Regions from separate parts of the Streptomyces sp. NPDC056161 genome, predicted to be linked through region 2. Evidence: riboswitches for the same ligand, from Rfam matches in the RefSeq annotation. Region 2 holds a riboswitch; each other region holds the start of a gene.
The links. Region 2 has a riboswitch for cyclic di-AMP ahead of ACFC09_RS24900 (transglycosylase family protein). Riboswitches for the same ligand answer to the same signal wherever they lie in the genome.
Positions count from the first base shown of each region.

Region 1: linked by a shared signal. The riboswitch ahead of ACFC09_RS45200 (peptidoglycan DD-metalloendopeptidase family protein) and the one ahead of ACFC09_RS24900 (transglycosylase family protein) in region 2 are both predicted to bind cyclic di-AMP.
Region 3: linked by a shared signal. The riboswitch ahead of ACFC09_RS15820 (M23 family metallopeptidase) and the one ahead of ACFC09_RS24900 (transglycosylase family protein) in region 2 are both predicted to bind cyclic di-AMP.

Region 1 is NZ_JBHJUV010000113.1:1,914-5,837, reverse strand. Features, by position in the region: gene ACFC09_RS45205 (alpha-galactosidase) at 1-1,944, shown strand, start outside; cyclic di-AMP (ydaO/yuaA leader) riboswitch at 2,224-2,383, shown strand; gene ACFC09_RS45200 (peptidoglycan DD-metalloendopeptidase family protein) at 2,388-3,296, shown strand; gene ACFC09_RS45195 (SGNH/GDSL hydrolase family protein) at 3,480-3,924, shown strand, end outside.
Region 2 is NZ_JBHJUV010000027.1:97,717-101,640, reverse strand. Features, by position in the region: gene eno (phosphopyruvate hydratase) at 1-313, opposite strand, end outside; gene ACFC09_RS24900 (transglycosylase family protein) at 874-1,572, opposite strand; cyclic di-AMP (ydaO/yuaA leader) riboswitch at 1,577-1,744, opposite strand; gene ACFC09_RS24895 (transglycosylase family protein) at 1,927-3,015, opposite strand; gene ACFC09_RS24890 (cytochrome P450) at 3,210-3,924, opposite strand, start outside.
Region 3 is NZ_JBHJUV010000014.1:166,596-170,519, reverse strand. Features, by position in the region: gene ACFC09_RS15830 (PrsW family intramembrane metalloprotease) at 1-252, shown strand, start outside; gene ACFC09_RS15825 (aldo/keto reductase) at 353-1,297, opposite strand; gene ACFC09_RS15820 (M23 family metallopeptidase) at 1,424-2,467, opposite strand; cyclic di-AMP (ydaO/yuaA leader) riboswitch at 2,475-2,634, opposite strand; tRNA gene ACFC09_RS15815 (tRNA-Met) at 2,958-3,031, opposite strand; gene ACFC09_RS15810 (dihydrofolate reductase family protein) at 3,190-3,924, opposite strand, start outside.

The DNA of each region.
Region 1 (3,924 bases), on a different contig from region 2:
GCCGAGGCCCTGGCCGCCCGTCCGCTGCCCGGCTACCGGGGCTTCGAGTCGCCGCTCGACGGGCACGAGGAGTATCCGGTCGAAGGCGGCCCGCGCTTCGTGAGGCCCGCGCTGTCGGTCCGCACGGAGGAGCGCCGCGGCACCGAATGGGTCTTCGAGGGCCACGCGGCCGAGGACGGGGAACTGAGGCTGCGTTTCCGGGACGAGGGGCTGGTCATCACCCTCCACTACCGGATGCGCGGCGACGTCGTCGAGCGGTGGGTGGGCCTCGTGAACGAGGGCGGCACGCGGGTGGAGCTGCTGCGCGCGGACCCGGCCGCCTGGACCCTGCCCGACCGGGAGGGCTGGCGGCTGTCCGAGCTGCACGGCCGCTGGGCCGCCGAGTCGCGGCTGACCAGCGGTCCGCTGACCTACGGTGAGAAGGTCATCGGCAGCCGGCGCGGTCACACCGGACACCAGTACCTGCCCTGGGTGGCGCTCGACACCGACGCCACCGAGGAGCGCGGCGAGGTGTACGGCTGCGCGCTCGGCTGGTCGGGTTCCTGGCGGATCGCCGTCGCCCAACTTCCGGACGCGCGTGTGCAGATCACCGGCGGCGCCGGGTACGACGACTCGGGCCTGCTGATGCTGGAGCCGGGGGAGTCGTACACCAGCCCCGTCTTCGCGGGACTGTGGAGCGACGGCGGCTTCGGTGGCGCGAGCCGCGCCTGGCACGCCTACCAGCGGGCGTACGTCGTCCCGGACGCGGACCGGGACAGGCCCGTGCTGTTCAACTCCTGGGAAGCCACGTTCTTCGACATCGCCGAGGACCAGCAGGCCGCGCTCGCCCGGCGCGCGGCGGAGATCGGCGTGGAACTGTTCGTGGTGGACGACGGCTGGTTCGGCGCCCGGACCAGCGACCGGGCCGGGCTGGGCGACTGGACGCCCAACCCCGACCGGTTCCCGCAGGGGCTGGCTCCACTGGCCGGCCAGGTGCACGCCCTCGGCATGCAGTTCGGCATCTGGGTCGAGCCGGAGATGGTCAACCCCGACAGCGAGCTGTATCGCGCGCATCCCGACTGGGTGCAGTACCAGGCGGGACGAAAGCGGACGGAACTGCGCAATCAGCTGGTCCTCAACCTCGCCCGCGAGGACGTCCAGGAGTACCTGTGGGAGCGGTTGGACACGCTGCTCTCCAGCGCCCCCATCGACTATGTGAAATGGGATTTCAACCGCTGCTTCACGGACGCGGGCTGGCCCGGGGAGGCGTACCCGCAGCGGTTGTGGGTCGACCATGTCCGCGCCCTGTACGCGCTGCTGGACCGGTTGCGCGCCGCCCATCCGGGCGTGGCCTTCGAGTCCTGCTCGGGCGGCGGCGGCCGCATCGACCTCGGGATCCTGAGCCGCACCGATCAGGTGTGGACCTCCGACAACACCGATCCGCTCGATCGGCTCGCCATCCAGCACGGTTTCAGTCAGATCCATCCCGCGCGGATCATGGCGGCCTGGGTCACCGACAGTCCGAACACACAGCTCAACGGCCGGGCCAGCAGTCTGCGCTTCCGTTTCGTCAGCTCCATGGCCGGCGTCCTCGGGGTCGGCGGCGACCTCGCCAAGTGGAGCGAGGAGGAACTGGCCGAGGCTCGGCAGTGGGTGAGCCTCTACAAGGAGATCCGGCCCGTGGTGCAGCACGGCGAGCTGTACCGACTGCGCCCTCCCGAGGGCGGTTTGAGCGCGGTGCAGTATCTGCGCGGGGACGAGACCGTCGTCCTGGCCTGGCTCCAGGCGCAGCGGTACGGCGAGCCCGTGCCGGCGGTGCGGTTGCGCGGGCTCGACCCGTCGGCGTCGTACGAATGCCGCGAAACGGGCGAAGTGCACCGTGGTGCCGTGCTGTTGCACCACGGGCTGCACACCGCGCTCCGTGGTGACCTGGACGCCACGGTCATCCGGCTGCGCCGCGTCTGACCCTTCTGCCGGAATTACGAGCTTATGCGGCCAGGGGGGTGAGGAGGGTCATATCGTGACGGTGGGTCGCCTGTCATGCTCACGTAATGCATGGTCCGGGCGGGCGAATTGGCCACGGCCACCCCGCTGACATGCACGGACGGTGACCGGGAATTCCCGTAATGGATCGAGTGAGACCTGTACGGGATGGAACGGGTCCTTGTCCGTTTGCGTCCCGCTCGCTTACGTTCGCCACCGATCCGGACGGACCGCCGAATCCTGCCGCCGCCCGGACACCGGACACACCACCCACCCGTGCACGGCAGGAGCGGGGGACCCACCAGGCACGACCGCCGGACCCGGTCTCCGGGACGGCAAGGGGTGAAGCCACGCCCCGCGCGCGGCCGGGCAGCTCCAGCCCGAACCCGACAGCTCACCTCGCAGGCGCCGGAGAGGAATGCGCCATGCCCGCGAAGGGAAAGCACCGACGTCCGAGGCCCCAGCGCCGCACCCGTTCCGTCGCCGTCGCCGTCGCCGGAACGAGCGGAGCCGCACTGGCCCTGCCGCTCATCGCAACCACCGCGGCGCACGCCGCGGCCCCCGGGGAGGCTCCCCGGTCCGTCGCCGAGAGGACCGTCAGGTCTGCCGGCGGCGCCGCCGAACAGCGACGCGCCGCCGAGGACTCCGCCGCCCGCACCTACGTGGTGCGGCCGGGCGACTGGCTCGCCAAGATCGCCGACGAGCAGCACGTCAACGGCGGCTGGCAGCGGATCTACCAGGACAACCGCCCGGCCATCGGCGGCAACCCGTCGCTGGTCCGCCCCGGTCTGAAACTCACCCTCGGCGGGTGGGCCGAGCCGGACACCCGCTCCGCGCAGCCGTCCCGGCTGTCCCGGTCCTCGTACGTGCCGGCGGCCGACGCCTCGGCCGGCCGGACGGACCGCACCGTCGGCACCGGCACCTCCACCGGCTACGGCCTCCCCGTCCTCGGCGCCAGGATCGGCACCGGCTACCACGTGGCGGGCGGCATGTGGTCCAGCGGCTACCACACCGGCGTGGACTTCGTCGTGCCGACCGGCACCTCGGTCAAGGCCGTCGCCGCGGGCACGGTCGTCGCCGCGGGCTGGGGCGGCGCCTACGGCAATCAGGTGGTCGTCAGGCTGGCCGACGGCTACTACGCGCAGTACGCCCACCTGTCCCAGCTGTCCGTCTCGGCCGGCCAGACCGTGACCGAGGGCCAGCAGATCGGCCTGTCCGGCGCGACCGGCAACGTGACCGGCCCGCACCTGCACTTCGAGATCCGTACCACGCCGGAGTACGGCTCGGACGTGGACCCGCTGGCCTACCTCCGCTCGCACGGCGTGGTCGTCTGACGGCGGTGGCGGAGCGGTTGACGCGGGAACGCGCCTGTTCCCCGGCCTATTCCCGCATTGGGAAACTCTTGGCGAGTGTCTTATCTCACCGTTCGTCAACCCCTTCCTACGATCGCGTAGGTCACATCGGAAGGTGAATCATGGCCCGACGTGGCAGACGATTCGAAGAGTGACAACACAGCGGTGATCGGGTCGTACGTGGCGGTGGGGGACAGCTTCACCGAGGGCGTCGGCGACCCCGGCCCTGACGGGGCGTTCGTCGGCTGGGCCGACCGGTTCGCGGTACTGCTCGCGGACCGTCGGCCCGAAGGCGGCTTCCGATACACGAATCTCGCGGTGCGCGGGAGGCTGCTCGACCAGATGGTGGCGGAGCAGGTCCCGCGGGCGGTCGAACTGGCGCCGGACCTCGTCTCGTTCTGCGCGGGAGGCAACGACATCCTGCGCCCCGGCACCGACCCCGACGAGGTGGCCGAGCGTTTCGAACGGGCCGTGGCCCGGCTCGCGGACGCGGCCGGCACGGTCCTGGTGACGACCGGCTTCGACACCCGTGGCGTACCCGTGCTGAAGCATCTGCGCGGCAGGATCGCCACCTACAACGGGCACGTCCGGGCCGTCGCCGACCGGTACG
Region 2 (3,924 bases):
TGTTGTCGGTGGCGTCCAGGTCGAACATGGCCTGGTCGATCAGGCGCTGCTCGGTGGCGTCGTAGCCGACCAGCTCAGGGCCGATCTGCTCGATGACGGCGAGGACGGCCTTCTCGACGCCCTTGCCCAGGTAGCGGTTGGGGTCACCGTCGCGCAGCTCGATGGCCTCGAAGGCGCCGGTGGAGGCGCCGGACGGGACGGCGGCACGACCCGTGCTGCCGTCGTCGAGGCCGACCTCGACCTCGACCGTGGGATTGCCTCGGGAGTCCAGGATTTCCCGGGCTACGACGACGTCGATGGACGGCACGAGCATCTCCTTCATGGAATGTGACGCTGGAAGTGCGGGGCTGTGCGCCTTGCGACTAGAGCCTAACCGGCCCGGGGGCCTCGGCCGGTAGCCGACCGCCCCGTGGACAGGGTGACGACAGCTGACGGTACACATTGTTTCTGAACGGAACAAAGGGGGGAACGAAAACCGCCGGTGCCGGCTCAGGGTGCGCGGAGCAAACGGCGGCGCGGAAGCGCGGGAATGCCCGGGAAACGCAGAATGCGGGCGGACGCGGGCGGACGCGGGGCAATGGGCGAGCGGTAAGGACGAGCGGCACGGACGAGCCGTACGGACGAGCCGCGCGGAAAGGAACGGAACAGAAAGGAACAGAAAGGAAAGAACCCGCCCCGGCGCGCACGGGGGAGAGCGCGTCGGGGCGGGGAGCCCGTGGGGACGGGGGCTGCCCCCGGGCGTCCTCCACGATGGAGGCCGCCGCTGTGCGGGGGCTGTGACCGGGCTGCCGATCGGCTGTCGCCTCGGGAGCGCCCGCCGGGGTCGAACCAGGAGCGGTCCGGCGGGGGACCTTCAGGAGCGGACCGCCGGGGTCACTTCAGGTGCAGCTGCTGGCCCGGGTAGATGAGGTCGGCGTTCTCGACGATGTCCTTGTTCAGCTCGAACAGCTTCTGCCAGCCGCCCGTGACGCGGTGCTTCTCGGCGATCGAGCTGAGGGTGTCGCCCTTGACGACCTTGTACTCGCCGTCACCCTTCTTGACCTTCTTGCCGGTCGGGGTGGTGACGGTCCTGCTCGCGGCCGGGCGGTCGGCGGAGCGCGAGGCGGCCTGCTGCCCGGTGGCACGGTCGGCGGTGGAGCCGGTCGAACCGGAACCGCTGGAACCGGAACCCGAACCGCTGGAGTCGCCACCGGAGTAGGGGGTGCTGGACAGACCGGTGCCGCAGACCGGCCAGGCGCCCTTGCCCTGGCTCGCGAGGACCTTCTCGGCGACGGCTATCTGCTGCGCCTTGGTGGCCTTGTCGGCGGAAGCCGCGTACTGCGTGCCGCCGTAGGCGGCCCAGGTGGAGGCGGAGAACTGCAGGCCGCCGAAGTAGCTGTTGCCGGTGTTGATGGACCAGTTGCCGCCGGACTCGCACTGGGCGACGGCGTCCCACTGGGAGGCGGTGGCGGCGGAGGCGTCGCCGACGGCCATCAGCGGGGCGGCGACGGCGGCACCGGTGACACCGGCGAGCGCGACGACGCGGGTGGCCTTGGACGGGCGACGGTGCTTGCCCTTGCTGGAGAACAGCATGGATCGATCCCCTCACCGACGCCTGCGAGGTGAGCTGTCGGGTTCGGGCCGGTTGAGTTGCCCGGCCGCACCTCGATGTGGAGGCACGGCTTCACCCCGAGCCGCTTCGGTCAACCGACCGCAGCGGCACCTACCTTGGGTCCCCCGCTCCTGCCTACGGCGCTCGACGCGACGACTGTTCCCGTACGGCCGTTGGCAGGATTAGGCGTTGCGGCAGCCGGGGCCCGCGGTGGCGAGCGGTCATGACCGTAGACACGCGCTTCGTGGAATTTCAAAGACGATCAAGGCTTCTGAGACTCATCCCACACTTTCACCAAACCGGACATTAAGCCCGAAGCGGGGCGCCAACTCCCGCTATCCGGCGTGCCCTTCGGTCCCGACCTTCAGGGCCTGACCGGGGGTGATGTGGTCCGGGTCGGAGCCGACGACCTTCTCGTTGGCCGCGTAGAGCGCATGCCATCCGCCGTCCACGCCAAGCGAGTCGGCGATGGAGCCGAGGGTGTCGCCGGCTCGGACGGTGTAGGCGTGCTTGCCGGACGGGGCGGCCCCTCGACCACCCGTCCCGGTTGTCCCGCTTTCATCCGCACTGTCGCCCCGATGACGGCCGCCGCCGTCCAGGGAGCCGGTGTCGACCAGACTCCAGGAGCCGCCGGTCCGCCAGGAGTTGTCCGCACCGCCGGGGTCGGGGGACTCCGTGGACGAATCGCCGATTCCCGGCGAAGCACTGGAGTCAGTCGATGCCGACTTGTCGGACTTACTGGGCTTCGCAGGCCCGTCCGTCACACCGTGGCCCGAACCCGAACCCGAACCCGAACCCGTGCTCGGGCTCGCGCTCGATGACGGAGAGCCGGACGGTGAACCGCTCGGAAGGGAGCCCGAAGTGGAATCCGAGGACGGGTCCGAGGAGGTGTCGGACGACGGGGGCGAGTCGGACAAGCCCGGCGAGCCGGGCAATCCGGATGAATCAGATGAACCCGATGAACCCGACCCGTGCGAATCCTCCGAGGAACCCTTCTTGCCGGACGAGGAGCCGTCCGTGACACCGGTGTCGACCCCGATGTGGCCGGACTTGGCGGTGAGCCCGGACAGCAGGGCGCAGGTCGCCCAGGGGGTGGTCCCCTGGTCGGCGAGGATCTTCTCGGCGACCGCGATCTGCTGCTGGCGGCTGGCCTGGTCCGGGGTGACCGCGTACGTGTCGCCGCCGTACTCGTCCCAGTCCCGCTGCGAGATCTGCAGTCCGCCGAAGTACGCGTTGCCCGTGTTGGCGCTCCATGAACCGCCGCTCTCGCACTCGGCCACCCGGTCCCAGGTGGTGCCGTCGGCGGCACTCGCGGCGGTGGCGGCGAGGAGCGGGATGGCAATCGCGGAGCCGGTCACTCCGGCCGCGACGACGAGGGCCGGAGCCTGACGGGGGCGACGGTGACGTCCGTTCCCGGTGAGCATGCGGAAGCCTTTCGCGCGACGGCACTGACCGGTGCGGCGGATCGTGCCGGACTACCGCACCGAGGGGTGAACGTATAGGCATACGATCCCTAGTCACAAGTTAATGCCGCACAGATCACGCGAAGATCACAGCCGTGAAAGGCTGTCATTTTCCCTTTCCCGCAAGGGTCTACGGCATTGCGCACTCCGGCCGATCACCGGACAGGAGTGAACTCCACCGGCAAAGTGCGCAATCCACGCATGATGAGCCCACCGCGCCACCGCAGATCGGTCGGATCCACCGCAAGTCGCAGGTCGGGGAGGCGGGTGAGGAGGGTGGCGAGCGCGGACTGGCCCTCCAGCCGGGCGAGCGGGGCGCCGAGGCAGTAGTGGATGCCGTGCCCGTAGCCGAGGTGTTGGTTGTCACGCCGGCCGAGATCGAGCACGTCCGGATCGGCGAACCGCTCCGGGTCCCGGTCCGCGGCGGCCAGGACGACCAGGACGGGGTCACCGGCCGCGATCCGCTGCCCGCCGATGTCGACCGGCTCGGTGGCGAACCGCCAGGTGGCCAGCTCCACCGGGCCGTCGTACCGCAGAAGTTCCTCCACCCCGCTCGCCAGCAGCGCACGGTCCCCGGCCGCGAGGGACCGTTGCAGTCGGTCGCGCTGCTCGGCGTGGGTGAGCAGCGCGTAGGTGCCGTTGCCTATGAGGTTGACGGTCGTCTCGAACCCGGCGAACAGCAGGATGAACGCCATCGCCGCCGCCTCGTTCTCGGTGAGGTGCTCGCCCTGGTCCGAGGCGCGGATGAGGCCGGAGATGAGGTCCTCGCCGGGCGCGGGCTCGGCGGGCAGCGCGGCGCGCTTGCGGTGGATCAGCTCGGCCAGGTAGCCGCGCATCTTCTTCACCGACCGGGCCACCCCGCCCCGGGGC
Region 3 (3,924 bases), on a different contig from region 2:
CTGTGGCAGCGGCGGCAGGTGGCACGGCCGGCCCTGGAGTACGCGGCCCGGTCGACCGCCCCGCACCAGTGGCCGGGGCACTGGCCGGGTCAATGGCCCGGTGCCTGGCCGGGTCAATGGCCGGGTGCCTGGCCGGGTCAATGGCCCGGTGCCTGGCCGGGTTCCGGCCTCTCGGCGCCGTACGGCTACTCAGAGCCGCCCGGCGGCCGTCCCACGGTGCCGTATCCGGCGTACAACCCTTACCGGTCCTGACGGTGGACACCGTGGTGAGCCGCGGGCGACGTGAGCGCGAGCGACGACGAGCGGGAAGGCCGATCGAGAAGGTCAGGCCGAGAAGGTCAGGCCGAGAAGGTCAGGCCGAGGCCCGGGTGAGGTGGTCCACCTCTTCCGTCGTGAGGATCAGGTCCGCCACGGCGAGCAGCGCCGGGAGCTGGTCCAGCCTCCGGGCCGAGGCGATCGGCGCGGCCACCGTCGGCTGGGCCGCGAGCCAGGCCAGGGCCACAGTGGGGACGGCGACACCGTGGGCCGCGGCGACCTCGTCCAGGGCCGCGAGGACCCGCTGACCTCGCTCGGTCTCCGCGAGCTGGGCCGCGTTCCCGCCGCGCCCGCTGTCCACCGTCGCACCGGGGCGGTACTTGCCCGTGAGGAAGCCGGCGGCCAGGCCGAAGTACGGCAGGACCCCGAGACCGGCGCGGGCGGCGACGTCCCGCAGGGGACCCTCGTAGGTGTCGCGCGAGACCAGGTTGTAGTGCGGCTGGAGCGCCACGTACCGGGCCAGGCCCTCGCGGTCGGAGAAGTCCAGGGACTCCTGGAGCCGTTCCGCGCTGATGTTGGACGCGGCGATGTGCCGCACCTTGCCGGCCCGCACCAGTTCGTCGAGCGCGCCGATGATCTCCTCGACCGGCACTTCGGGCTTGTCGAAGTGCGTGTAGTAGAGGTCGATGTAGTCGGTCTTCAGCCGGCGCAGCGAGGCGTCCGCCGCGGCCTTGATGTTGGCCGCGGACAGGCCCGGGAATTCGGGGTGCTGGCTGACCTTGGAGGCGATCAGGACGTCGTCACGGTTTCCGCGTGCCGTGAGCCAGTTGCCGATGACCGTCTCGGACTCGCCGCCCTTGTTCCCCTCGATCCATGCCGTGTACGCGTCGGCGGTGTCGATGAGGTTGCCGCCGGCCGCCGTGTAGGCGTCCAGGACGGCGAAGGACGTCGGCTCGTCGGCGGTCCAGCCGAAGACGTTGCCGCCGAGGACGAGCGGGAAGATGTCCAGGTCGGAGGAGCCGAGTTTGTGTAGGGAAGTCATGTTCACCTTCAACGCACTCGTCGGAGGTCACGATTCCGTCGGCGGGCGCAAAGACCCCGTAAACACCTGACCGGCAGCCCTGGCGTCGGGGGGATGCCGTCAGGACCGCCGGGGATCAGGGGTGGGTCAGGGGGTGAGGCCCTTGCCGCGCAGCCAGGTCATCGGGTCGATGCCGCTGGCCTGGCCGCCCGGGTGGACCTCCAGGTGGAGGTGCGGGCCGGTGACGTTGCCGGTGGCGCCCACGCGGCCGATGACGTCCCCGGTGGTGACCTTCTGTCCGACGCTCACGTTGATCGACGACTGGTGGCAGAACCAGAGTTCGGTGCCGTCGTCGAGGGTGAGGATCGTGCGGTAGCCGTAGGAGCCGGCCCAGCCCGCCTCGGTGATCGTGCCGCTGTGGATGGCCTTGATCAGCGTGCCCGTGGGGGCGGCGAAGTCGAGACCGGTGTGGTAGCCGGAGGACCACATGGAGCCCGGCTGGCCGAAGGTACCGGTGATCGTGTACGAGGGGGTCGGCAGCGTGAACTGCTTGGCCAGCGCGGCCAGGCGCTCCTCCTCGGCCTTCTTCTTGGCGGCGGCCTCCGCCTTCTCCTTGGCGGCGGCGGCCTTGGCCGCGGCCTCCTTCTCCGCCTTGGCTGCCGCGTCGGCGGCCTGCTTGTCGGCGGCGGACACGGCGGCGGCGACGGCCTTGGTGTGGGCCTGGTCCTGCTGCTGCTCGGCCTGGGCCATGATGCGGTTGCGCAGCACCTCACCGGCGTCGGTGGTGCCGTCGGCGCTGTCGGCCTCGGTCACGCCGACGCTGCTCAGGGCGGTCGTGGAGCCCTTGGAGGGCTGCGCGGAGGAGTCGTCGCCCAGCAGGGAGCCGACGGAGGGCAGGTCGGGCATGGAGATGGACACCGGGGGCTTGCCGGTGTTGGCGCTGGCCATGCCGCCCGCGCCGACGGCGGCGATGACGCCGACGCCGAGGACCGTGGAACTGCGGGCGAGTCCGCCGCGCTGCTTGGCCACGCGGTGCCGGCCGCGTATCGGGCGGACGGAGTCCTCGGTGGGGTTCCATTCCCCCCAGGTGCCCTGGCCCTCGTCGGCGCCGTAGCCGCCGTAGGCAAAGGTCTCGGTGCCGTACTGGTTGGGCGCGTAGGGGGCTTCGGGGGCAGGCCGATTGGACGCCACTCGGGCGTACTCCTTTCCTTCCTCCGCCTACCGGGTTAGCTGACGGGTTCGGAGCAGGAAGGTCTCCTACGCGCGTATACCAGCCGTGTCTCCACGGTGGTGTCCGCGTGATTCACCCCAAGGTGGTGGTTCCCCGGTTCCCTTGCGGGATTCGGCGCGTGCGCACGGAGCCGCCTCTGGTGACGGCTGGGACGACCGCGCTGCGTTATCGAACGTTAATAGACTCGGCGGCCAGATTCCAAGCCGTTCGGCTTGATCCTTAACGCGATCGGGCGCGGACTTAGCGGTCATGACCGGCGAAAATCGGGCGACTTGACCTCGGCCGCATGGAAAGTCCGAAGACCCGGCGGACTTGACGGTGTTTCAGTTGTTATGCGGAGGGAGGTCGCCCGATCACCCGCCGTGACAATGATCAAGGGGCGATGCGCGGGTCGGTGAAAACACTCAGGGCCGGAATCCTAGGAATGGGATTCCGGCCCTGGGCCTTCAGTAGCGGGGACAGGATTTGAACCTGCGACCTCTGGGTTATGAGCCCAGCGAGCTACCGAGCTGCTCCACCCCGCGTCGGTGATGACAACTATACGCCATGCGCAGGGCAGCGAACGCACACTCGCCGGTTCGGCTCCCGCCCGGCCGAGCGGATGGCCCTCGGCCTCCCGCTCGGCCGAGCAGAAGGCCGATCGGCTCCCGCCCGGTCGCACAGGGGGCGGTGCGGCTCCCGCTCAGTCGAGCAGATGGCGGTTCGGCTCCTTGGCCGCCGCCTCGTACTCGGGCAGTACGACGACGTCGGCGCCCGCGGCCGTCAGCAGCCCGCTCCCGTCGGCCCCCGCCACGAACGTGTCGGGCTCCCGCCAGGCGGTGACCACCCGCCGCACCCCCGCGTCCAGGATCAGCCGCGCGCAGGGGGCGGGGCGCGAGGCCCGCCGGGCGCACGGCTCCAGGCTGCTGTAGACGGTCGCCGAGGCCAGCCGTGGATCCGCCGGGTCGGTCTTGGCGAGCGCGGCCTCCTCCGCGTGGACCACGGGGTCGTCCGCCTCCCGGGAGAACCCGCGGGCCAGCTCCGTACCGTCCGCGGCCACCACCACCGCGCCCACGCTGAACGCGGTCCGCGAGGGCGGGCACAGCGCCGCCAGTTCGCAGGCGATCCGCATCCAGTGCCGGTCCGCGGCGGCGGCCGTCCGACCGGTTCCGGGCGCGGTCGGCTCGTAGCGCAGCAGCACGACGTCGTCGATCCGCCGGGTCTCCAGCAGCCTGAGGCGTCCGCGCTGGTACTCCCCCGGCCCGAACAGCCGGGGCGCCCCGGGGTCCCCGACCAGCAGCGGCGCGACGACGAGCTGGAGTTCGTCGGCGAGGCCCTGCCGGAGCAACTGGGTGTGGACGGTCCCGCCGCCCTCGACCATCAGCCGCCGCACCCCGCGCTCGGTGTGCAGGTGCCCGAGGAGCGCCCGCCAGTCGAG